DNA from 2 places in the Streptomyces pluripotens genome. Region 2 is predicted to be linked to the other one. Evidence: riboswitches for the same ligand, from Rfam matches in the RefSeq annotation. Region 2 holds a riboswitch; the other holds the start of a gene.
The links. Region 2 has a riboswitch for glycine ahead of gcvT (glycine cleavage system aminomethyltransferase GcvT). Riboswitches for the same ligand answer to the same signal wherever they lie in the genome.
Positions count from the first base shown of each region.

Region 1 (5,314 bases), 4.4 Mb from region 2:
CGGCCTGGTCGAGCCGAGCGTGCGCCCGGCCTACGGGTCGGGAACGCAACGGTTGTACAGCTTCCGGGACGTCGTCGTCCTGAAGATTGTCAAGCGGTTCCTGGACACCGGGGTCTCGCTCCAGAACATCCGCAGCGCGGTCCAGCACCTCAGAGAACGCGGTTTCCGGGACCTGGAGCGGATGACCTTGATGAGCGATGGCGCCACCGTGTACGAGTGCACCTCGCCGGACGAGGTGCACGCCCTGCTCCAGGGCGGTCAGGGTGTCTTCGGGATCGCGGTGGGCGTGGTGTGGCGGGACGTAGAAAGCGCGCTCTCCCAGCTGCACGGAGAACGCATCGACACGGGCGAGACGCTCGTCGGCCACAACCCCGCTGACGAACTGGCGCGCCGCCGCAACCGGGCGGTCTGACCGCCGGCCCACGATTCGGCACCCTCCGGCGCCACCGCATTGTCAGTGCCGTGGTGCAGCATCGTAGGTGTGAGAACCGCGCCCACGATCCTGCATCTCGACATGGATGCCTTCTTCGCCTCGGTGGAGCAGGCGTCCAAGCCGAGTCTGCGGGGAAAGGCGGTCGTCGTGGGCGGGCTCGGACCGCGCGGAGTAGTGGCGACCGCGTCGTACGAGGCGCGGATCTTCGGGGTCCATTCCGCGATGCCCACGGCCCAGGCGCGCCGGTTGGCACCCCATGCCGCGTACCTGGTGCCGCGCTTCGGTCTGTACCGGTCGGTCAGCGAGCAGGTGATGGGGCTGTTGCGGGAGCTGTCACCGTTGGTGGAGCCGCTCAGCCTGGACGAGGCGTTCGTCGATCTGGAGGCCGGTGGATCGGCCTGGGACGGGGAATCGGCGCGACTGGCCGGGTCGAAACTGCGTGCGGACATCCGGGCCGCCACGGGTCTCACCGGATCGGTGGGGCTGGCTGCCTCCAAGATGCTCGCGAAGATCGCCTCCGAGCAGGCCAAACCGGATGGTCTGGTGCTCGTCGAGCCGGGCACGGAGCAAGCGCTGCTGGGGCCGATGCCGGTGCGCACCCTGCCGGGAGTCGGGCCGGCTACCGGGGATCATCTGCGCAGAGCCGGAATCACCACGGTCGAGGAGCTGGCCGAGGCCGGCGAGGACGAACTCGTGCGGTTGCTCGGCAAGGCGCACGGGCACGCGTTGTCCGCCATGGCCCTGGCGCGCGACCAGCGGCCCGTGGTGGCCGAGCGGGAGACCAAATCGGTCTCGGTCGAGGACACCTACGACGTGGACATCCATGATCGGGTGCGGGTGGGTATCGAAGTGCAGCGTCTCGCCGACCGGTGCGTGGGGCGGCTGCGCGGGGCCGGGCTGTCAGGGCGGACCATCGTGCTGAAGGTTCGGCGATACGACTTCTCTACGCTCACCCGCTCCGAGACGCTCAGGGGGCCCACGGACGATCCGGCGGTCGTCCGGGAGGCAGCGGCCCGGTTGCTGGAGGCCGTGGACACCACGGGCGGGGTCCGGCTGCTCGGTGTCGGTGTCACCGGGCTCGCCGACTACACGCAGGAGGACCTGTTCGCGCAGGCGGCGGGCGAGCGGGCGGCAGGGGACCCTGTCGCGGAGGCCGTTCCCGAGGCTGTGGCGGAGCAGCCGGAGACCACCGAACGACTCTGGCGCGCCGGGCAGGACGTACGGCACGCCGAGCACGGGTACGGCTGGGTGCAGGGCAGTGGCCTGGGCCGGGTCACCGTGCGCTTCGAGACGCCCCAGTCGGATCCCGGGCGGGTGCGTACCTTCCGGGGGGACGATCCGGATCTTGAACCGGCGGATCCGCTGCCGCTGGTGCCGGGGCCGCCGGAACGGGACTGCGCCGCGTCAGACGGGGCTCAGCCCTCCTCGGTGCCCGCGAGCCTGCCGAAGTCGTGGTCCGAGAGCCTGGGGGGCGAGGCCACGTCGAGGCCGTAGTGGTGGTAGAGCTGCAATTCCTGCTCGGGGGAGAGATGGCGGCCCACGCCGAAGTCCGGGGCGTCCTTGATGAGGGCACGGTCGAACGGGACGTGCAGGGTGCCTTCGACGAGCTCGCTCGGCTCCAGGGGAACGAACGCGTCCCGGGAGAACAGGCCGGTGCGTACGGCGGCCCACTCGGGCACGCCGGTCGCGTCGTCGAGGTACACCTCGTCGATGGTGCCGATCTTGGTGCCATCGCGGTCGAACGCCTTGCGGCCGATCAGGCTGCGCGGATCGATGTCGGTCTGCACGGTCCCTCTCCCTCCACGTGGTCGCAAATCATCCGTAAGCACTACAAAAGAGCACATTTGGCGAGGCGGCCACTCGAAGGTCCGGACGTTGACCTCGCTGGTAGGCTGGCAGCGGCTGCTGACCCCGTGCGGGAGAGTCCTCCGACCACCTCGGAGGCGCCGAAGGAGCAAATCCTCCCCGGAATCTCTCAGGCTCATGTACCGCACGGACGAGGTCACTCTGGAAAGCAGGGCGGGTGTCGACGGCTTCCGCTCTCACCGACGGTGAAAACCGGCGTCCACGGGCGTCCGGTGAAGCTCTCAGGTTGAGATGACAGAGGGGGAGGCCGTCGGGGCACCCGCGCCGTGGTGCCCCTCGAAGGTCGCGTCAGACCAGGAGGCCTCCGCAATGACCGCCCATCGCATTCCGCTCTCCGAGCTCGAAACGGGCATTCCCTTCGAGCAGCGCCACATCGGGCCCGACCAGGAGGCACGGGCCAAGATGCTCGCGCAGGTCGGTTACGGCTCGCTCGACGAACTGACCGCCGCCGCGGTTCCGGACGTGATCAAGAACGCCGACGCGCTGGACCTGCCGGGCGCCCGCACCGAGACCGAGGTGCTCGCTGAGCTCCGCTCGCTCGCCGACCGCAACCAGGTCCTCGGATCCATGATCGGTCTTGGCTACTACGGCACCTTCACACCGCCGGTCATCCTGCGCAACGTCATGGAGAACCCGGCCTGGTACACGGCCTACACGCCGTACCAGCCGGAGATCTCCCAGGGCCGCCTGGAGGCCCTGCTGAACTTCCAGACCGTGGTCGCCGATCTCACCGGCCTGCCCACCTCCGGAGCCTCCCTGCTGGACGAGGGCACGGCCGCCGCCGAGGCGATGGCGCTGTCCCGGCGCATGGGCAAGAACAAGAAGGGCCTGTTCCTGGTCGACGCGGACGCGCTGCCGCAGACCATCGCCGTCATCGAGACGCGCGCCGAGCCGACCGGCGTCGAGGTCGTCGTCGCCGACCTCTCCGCGGGGATCCCGGCCGCGATCGCCGAGCGCGGGATCAACGGCGTGCTGATCCAATACCCGGGTGCGTCGGGAGCCGTACGTGACGTCAAGCCGGTCATCGATCAGGCGCACGAGCTCGGAGCCCTGGTCACCGTCGCCGCCGACCTGCTCGCGCTGACCCTGCTGACCTCGCCGGGTGAGTTGGGGGCCGACATCGCCGTCGGCTCAACCCAGCGCTTCGGCGTGCCGATGGGCTTCGGTGGTCCGCACGCCGGATACATGGCCGTGCACGAGAAGTTCGCGCGCAGCTTGCCGGGCCGTCTGGTGGGTGTCTCCGTCGACGCTGACGGGCACAAGGCCTACCGACTGGCCCTGCAGACCCGTGAGCAGCACATCCGCCGTGAGAAGGCCACGAGCAACATCTGTACCGCGCAGGTGCTGCTGGCCGTCATGGCCGGCATGTACGCCGTCTACCACGGACCGGAGGGCCTGCGGGCCATCGCACGGCGTACCCACCGCTACGCTGCGATCCTCACCGAGGGCCTCAGGGCGGGCGGCGTCGAGATCGTCCACGGTGCGTTCTTCGACACGGTGACCGCACGTGTGCCCGGCAGGGCCGCCGGGATCGTCGCCGCCGCCCGGGACGGCGGGGTCAACCTGCGCCTGGTCGACGCCGACCATGTCTCCATGGCCTGCGACGAGACCAGCACCCGGACCCAGCTGGCCACGGTCTGGTCCGCCTTCGGCGTCGAGGCCGACGTCGACGCGCTGGACGCGACCGCCGAGGACGCCCTGCCGACGGCGCTCCTGCGCACCGACGACTACCTGACCCACCCGGTCTTCCACCAGTACCGTTCCGAGACCGCGATGCTGCGCTACCTGCGTCGGCTGGCCGACCGCGACTACGCGCTCGACCGCGGCATGATCCCGCTGGGCTCCTGCACCATGAAGCTCAACGCGACCACGGAGATGGAGCCGGTCACCTGGCCCGAGTTCGGGCAGCTGCACCCCTTCGCGCCCGCCGAGCAGGCCGCGGGTTACCTCACCCTCATCCACGAGTTGGAGGAACGCCTCGCCGAGGTCACCGGCTACGACAAGGTTTCCCTGCAGCCGAACGCCGGCTCGCAGGGCGAGCTGGCCGGTCTGCTGGCCGTACGCGGCTACCACCGGGCCAACGGGGACGATCAGCGCACCGTCTGCCTGATCCCCTCCTCCGCGCACGGCACCAACGCCGCGAGTGCCGTGATGGCCGGCATGAAGGTCGTCGTCGTCAAGACCGCCGACGACGGCGAGATCGATGTCGAGGACTTGCGTGCCAAGATCGAGCAGTACCGCGACGAACTGGCGGTGCTGATGATCACCTACCCCTCCACGCACGGCGTCTTCGAGGAGCATGTCGCCGACATCTGCGCCCGGGTGCACGAGGCCGGCGGCCAGGTCTACGTCGACGGCGCCAACCTCAACGCGCTGGTCGGGCTGGCCAAGCCGGGCCACTTCGGCGGTGACGTCTCCCACCTGAACCTGCACAAGACCTTCTGCATCCCGCACGGCGGCGGTGGTCCCGGCGTCGGTCCGGTGGCGGTCCGCGCACATCTGGCGCCGCACCTGCCGAATCACCCGCTCCAGCCGGCCGCGGGCCCAAAGACGGGCGTCGGCCCGGTCTCGGCGGCGCCGTGGGGCAGTGCAGGCATCCTGCCCATCTCCTGGGCGTACGTCCGCCTGATGGGCGGGGAGGGACTGAAGCGGGCCACGCAGGTGGCGGTGCTGTCGGCGAACTACATCGCCAAGCGCCTGGAGCCGCACTACCCGGTCCTCTACACCGGCCCGGGGGGACTGGTCGCACACGAGTGCATCATCGATCTGCGCCCGCTGACCAAGGCGACCGGTGTGAGTGTGGACGACGTGGCCAAGCGGTTGATCGACTACGGCTTCCACGCGCCGACCATGTCCTTCCCGGTGGCCGGCACCCTGATGATCGAACCGACCGAGTCGGAGGACATCGCCGAGCTGGACCGTTTCTGTGAAGCGATGATCGCGATTCGTGCGGAGATCGAGAAGGTCGGCTCCGGGGAGTGGCAGGCGGAGGACAACCCGCTGCGCGGTGCGCCG
Region 1 is NZ_CP021080.1:845,476-850,789, reverse strand. It holds gene LK06_RS03625 (MerR family transcriptional regulator) at 1-412, shown strand, start outside; gene LK06_RS03620 (DNA polymerase IV) at 482-1,927, shown strand; gene LK06_RS03615 (PRC-barrel domain-containing protein) at 1,849-2,220, opposite strand; glycine riboswitch at 2,340-2,434, shown strand; gene gcvP (aminomethyl-transferring glycine dehydrogenase) at 2,609-5,314, shown strand, end outside.
Region 1: another riboswitch for glycine. It lies ahead of gcvP (aminomethyl-transferring glycine dehydrogenase); the one in region 2 lies ahead of gcvT (glycine cleavage system aminomethyltransferase GcvT).

Region 2 (5,314 bases):
AGGCACGGCGCAGGGAGCGCAAGGCGGGGGTGCGGTGGGCATTCTGCGCGAGCAGGGCGTAGAACTGCGGAATCTCGATAACGGGCTCAGTGAGGCGCAGGGGGCCGGCGGGCTGACGTCCCAGGCCGGTGGCCAGACGGCGCAGGTCGAGCCAGGGAACGCCGACACCGCCGCCCGGGGCGTGCGGGTTGAGCCAGAGACCGTAGTGGTCGGGGTAGAGGGTGCGGGCCACGTCGAGTCCGTCGACGACCTCGTAGGAGCGGTTCCAGCCGCTGACGGATAGTTCCTGGGCGGAGGTCACACAGGGGGCGTAGTGGAAGCCCTCGACCTCCATGTCCCCGTACTGGGCATCCGGGGAACCGGCCTGGCCGTGCCAGAGGAGCATCCAGATCTGGCCGGAGGACGGGGTGGCGAGGGCGCGCAGCAGTGCCTCGTACGCGTCGTAGCGTCCGGGCGTGACCTGGCGCAGCATGTGCTCGACGCTGCCACTGTGGCTCGCGCTCACCTGTCGTACCGGCCCTTCTTCGGAAGCCCCTCGTTCAAAGACAGCTTAAGCGCCCACTGGGGTGAGGCCTGGGGTTCGTGCACGCGTACGAATCGTCCGTGACCGGCCGTGTCCCGTTTGCGGCCGGGACCCACACCGGACACGGCCGTGCGGCGCTCGGGTACGTCAGTGGCCGTACTGGTAGAAGGGCCGGACGTGGTTCTTCAGCCACTCGGCCACCGGGTCCTCGGTCACGTCCAGGAGGACCAGGTTGACCGGCCACGGCACCGGCACCCTGCCCAGGGCGCGGCCGAGGGCCTCCAGGGGGCGAGCGCGCAGGTCGCCCTCCCACTGCGACAGTTCCACGCCCACGAACATCACCGGGTCTGCCGTCTCGACGGCGGCCAGGCAGCGGCGGGCCGTGACGACCACGCCGGTCTCGGCGAACTCGGCGGAGGCGGCGGAGAGGAAGTCGACCGGGTCGTCCTGCCAGTCGGGCTCGAAGAGACGGACCCGGCCGCCGCTGCTGGGGCCGTCGAGCGGGGTGCGGGGCCCACGGCACAGTTCGGCGACCGCCTCGGGTGGCAGGGGGATGCCGACCACACCGCCCGGGTTCACGGCCATGCCCGCCTGCGGGGGAAGCCCGCGGGCGAACTCCACGGCAGGTGCGATGGTGTACGACATGTGGGAACCGGAGACCTGACGGAGCTGCTCCTCGGAGCTGAACACCGGAACGTACGCCTGGCCGTCGATCTCCAGCGTGGGCAGGTCCAGTTGGCCGCTGTCCGGGCCCCCGCCGCTGGGCAGTGGGATCCACAGGAAGCTCCGGCCGAGAACCTCGATGATCCGGCTGCCCGCGGACGGGATGCCGAGGGAGGCCGACAGCACCTCCTCCAGTTCATTGCCGGGCCAACCGCCGTGCGGGTGGGGGTGTGCCTGTGCGGGGAAGCCCGCGGGAACGTCCGCCGGGAAGTCCATCTGCTCTACCGCCTGCTGGGAACCGCTGTTGTGGAGAAGAAGGCTAGCGGGTGACGGTGACATCACCGAGGGCGAGTGCCGGCTGACCCGGCTCGGCCTAAGAAGCCGATGCGCTTCAGGGTGTCCGCCGCAGCCCGGTCCAGCAGCACAGCCGAGCCGCAGCCGACAGGCACCCGGCCCCGCTCGACCGCGCCGAGCAGGCGGGCCGTCGTACGGCAGTGGCGGCGGAAGGCGTGGCGGGAGACCCCCCGGCCACGCTGGCGTTGGCCCGCCCGGGCGGCCTCGGGAGCGACGTCGAGCAACAGCAGGTGCAGGATGCCGCCGCGGCGGCGGGCCGCACGGGCGAGCCAGCCGCGCACCCAGCCCTGGGTACCGCAATCGTGCACAACGACGGCCTCCTCGGCGCGCAAGGCGTGCCACAGCCGGCTGTAGTGGACGAGGCGCACCAGGGGGCGGTAGAGCGCGTACGGCAGTAAGCGGGGCAGCCGGGCGGCGAAGCGCTCACGGGTGTCCTGGGAATCGACGCACTGGCCGACGGCCGTGCGGTGCATCAGCGTGGACTTTCCGCTGCCGGGCAGGCCGGTGACCACGACCACGTCACGGGCACCGAAGTCCAGGGCCCGGGGGCTGCGGCCGGCTCGGCCGCGCAGATCGCGGACGACCGCGGAGGAAGGCTCGGAGCAGCTCTCATGGGCCGGGGCGAAGGGCTGCCCCGACACCACGGCACCGGCGGTGACGTACCCGGTGGTCCTCTTCACCATGATCGTCCTCCCCTACGGACTTGGCCGTTCCCGTGCCCACCACACGTAAAGGGAGGGTAATGAGGCGATGTCGGTGGTTCGGTGCGCATACCGCCACGGCTCGGTTACAGATGTGACCCTGACGGGCGGGGCCACGGCGTGCAATGATGTGCCGGCCAACTGCATACCGGCCGCTTGAATCCGCGCGGGAGAGTCCCCAGGCCGCTGGGGCGCCGAAGGAGCAAGTCCCTCCCTTGAATCTCTCAGGCCCCGTTACCGCGCGGGCGAGGCACATCTGAAAAGCGGGCTGCTGTGACAGTGGCTCCACCCAAGGTGCAAGCCGTGGTCGTCCCCGTGGCGGTCGTGGCGAACCTCTCAGGTTCCGATGACAGATGGGGAGGAACGTTCCTCGCCCCGTCCGCCTTCCCTGGGAGACGACCGACCGATGAGCAGTACCGAACCCACTGAACTCCGTCATACTGCGCTGGATGCGCTGCACCGCTCGCTCGGTGCGACGATGACCGACTTCGCCGGCTGGGACATGCCCCTGCGTTACGGCTCCGAGCGCGACGAGCACATCGCGGTGCGGACCAAGGCTGGCCTGTTCGACCTCTCCCACATGGGTGAGATCACCGTGACCGGCTCCGAGGCTGCCGTCTTCCTGAACCACGCCCTGGTCGGCAACATCGCCTCGGTCGGCGTCGGTCGTGCCCGCTACACCATGATCTGCCAGGCCGACGGCGGCATCCTGGACGACCTGATCGTCTACCGGCTGGCCGAGACCGAGTACATGGTCGTGGCCAACGCCTCCAACGCCCAGGTGGTGCTGGACGCACTGACCGAACGGGCCGCCGGTTTCGATGCGGAGGTACGTGACGACCGGGACGCCTACGCGCTGATCGCGGTGCAGGGCCCCGAGTCCCCCGGCATCCTGAAGTCCCTGACGGACGCGGACCTGGACGGCCTCAAGTACTACGCGGGTCTGCCCGGTACGGTCGCCGGTGTCCCGGCCCTCATCGCCCGCACCGGCTACACCGGCGAGGACGGCTTCGAGCTGTTCGTGAAGCCGGAGCACGTCGTGCGGCTATGGCAGGCCCTGACCGAGGCGGGCGAGGGCGTCGGCCTGGTGCCGTGCGGCCTGTCCTGCCGGGACACACTGCGCCTGGAGGCAGGCATGCCGCTGTACGGGCACGAGCTGAACACCTCCCTCACCCCCTTCGACGCCGGCCTCGGCCGCGTGGTCAAGTTCGAGAAGGCGGGTGACTTCGTTGGACGGGACGCGCTGGCGAAGGCCGCCGAGCGCGCTGCTTCCCAGCCGCCCCGGGTCCTGGTCGGCCTGATCGCCGAAGGCCGCCGAGTGCCGCGCGCCGGGTACTCCGTGGTCGCCGGCGGCGAGGTGATCGGCGAGGTCACCTCCGGAGCTCCCTCCCCCACCCTGGGCAAGCCGATCGCCATGGCCTATGTCGACGCGGCGCACGCAGCGCCGGGCACCGCGGGTGTCGGCGTGGACATCCGGGGCAGCCACGAGCCGTACCAGGTCGTGGCGCTGCCGTTCTACAAGCGCCAGAAGTGACACTGAGCGCGGAACGTCCCCTGACGTGACTCTGCGCACACTTCCCTGCTCACGAGCAGTTCCAGCAGTCCCCCCTTCATCAGCCCTCCCGCGCGTACAGGAGAATCCAGGTCATGAGCAACCCCCAGCAGCTGCGCTACAGCAAGGAGCACGAGTGGCTGTCGGCCGCCGAGAACGGCGTCTCGACGGTCGGCATCACCGAGTTCGCGGCCAACGCGCTCGGCGATGTCGTCTACGCCCAGCTCCCCGAGGTCGGCTCCACGGTGTCCGCGGGCGAGACCGTGGGCGAGTTGGAGTCGACGAAGTCGGTATCCGACCTGTACTCGCCGGTCACCGGTGAGGTCACCGAGATCAACGAGGATGTCGTCAACGACCCTTCGCTGGTGAACTCCGCCCCCTTCGAAGACGGCTGGCTGTTCAAGGTACGCGTCACGGAGGAGCCGGCCGACCTGCTCTCCGCCGACGAGTACGCCGCCCACGCCGCCGGCTGAAGAGTCCTGAAGGAGTCGTAGCCGTATGACTGTCCTGAACACCCCCCTGCACGAGCTGGACCCGGAGATCGCCGCCGCGGTCGACGCCGAGCTCAGCCGCCAGCAGTCCACGCTGGAGATGATCGCGTCCGAGAACTTCGCGCCGCTCGCGGTGATGGAGGCGCAGGGCTCGGTCCTCACCAACAAGTACGCCGAGGGCTACCCGGGCCGCCGCTACTACGGCGGCTGCGAGCACGTCGACGTCGCCGAGCAGATCGCCATCGACCGGATCAAGGAGCTGTTCGGCGCCGAGTACGCCAACGTGCAGCCCCACTCCGGTGCCTCCGCCAACCAGGCGGCGCTGTTCGCGCTGGCCCAGCCCGGGGACACCATCCTCGGCCTGGACCTGGCGCACGGCGGCCACCTGACCCACGGGATGCGGCTGAACTTCTCCGGCAAGCAGTTCCACGTGGTCGCGTACCACGTGGACGTGGAGACCGGCCTGGTCGACATGGCCGAAGTCGAGCGGCTCGCCAAGGAGCACCGCCCGAAGGTGATCATCGCCGGCTGGTCGGCCTACCCGCGGCAACTGGACTTCGCCGAGTTCCGCCGGATCGCCGACGAGGTCGAGGCCCACCTGTGGGTCGACATGGCGCACTTCGCGGGCCTGGTCGCCGCCGGTCTCCACCCGAACCCGGTGCAGTACGCGGACGTGGTCACCTCCACCACCCACAAGACCCTCGGCGGCCCGCGCGGCGGCATCATCCTCGCGAAGAAGGCCTTCGCCAAGAAGCTGAACTCGTCCGTCTTCCCGGGCTTCCAGGGCGGTCCCCTGGAGCACGTGATCGCGGCCAAGGCCGTCTCCTTCAAGGTCGCGGCGGGCGAAGAGTTCAAAGAGCGCCAGCGCCGGACCGTGGACGGTGCTCGCATCCTCGCCGAGCGTCTGACGGCGTCCGACGCCCGCGCGGCCGGCGTGAACGTCCTGTCCGGCGGCACCGACGTGCACTTGATCCTGGTCGACCTGCGCGAGTCCGAGCTGGACGGCCAGCAGGCCGAGGACCGCCTCCAC
Region 2 is NZ_CP021080.1:5,259,152-5,264,465, reverse strand. It holds gene LK06_RS23765 (enhanced serine sensitivity protein SseB C-terminal domain-containing protein) at 1-472, opposite strand, end outside; gene LK06_RS23760 (enhanced serine sensitivity protein SseB) at 671-1,462, opposite strand; gene LK06_RS23755 (AAA family ATPase) at 1,525-2,220, opposite strand; glycine riboswitch at 2,399-2,491, shown strand; glycine riboswitch at 2,492-2,604, shown strand; gene gcvT (glycine cleavage system aminomethyltransferase GcvT) at 2,648-3,775, shown strand; gene gcvH (glycine cleavage system protein GcvH) at 3,889-4,266, shown strand; gene glyA (serine hydroxymethyltransferase) at 4,292-5,314, shown strand, end outside.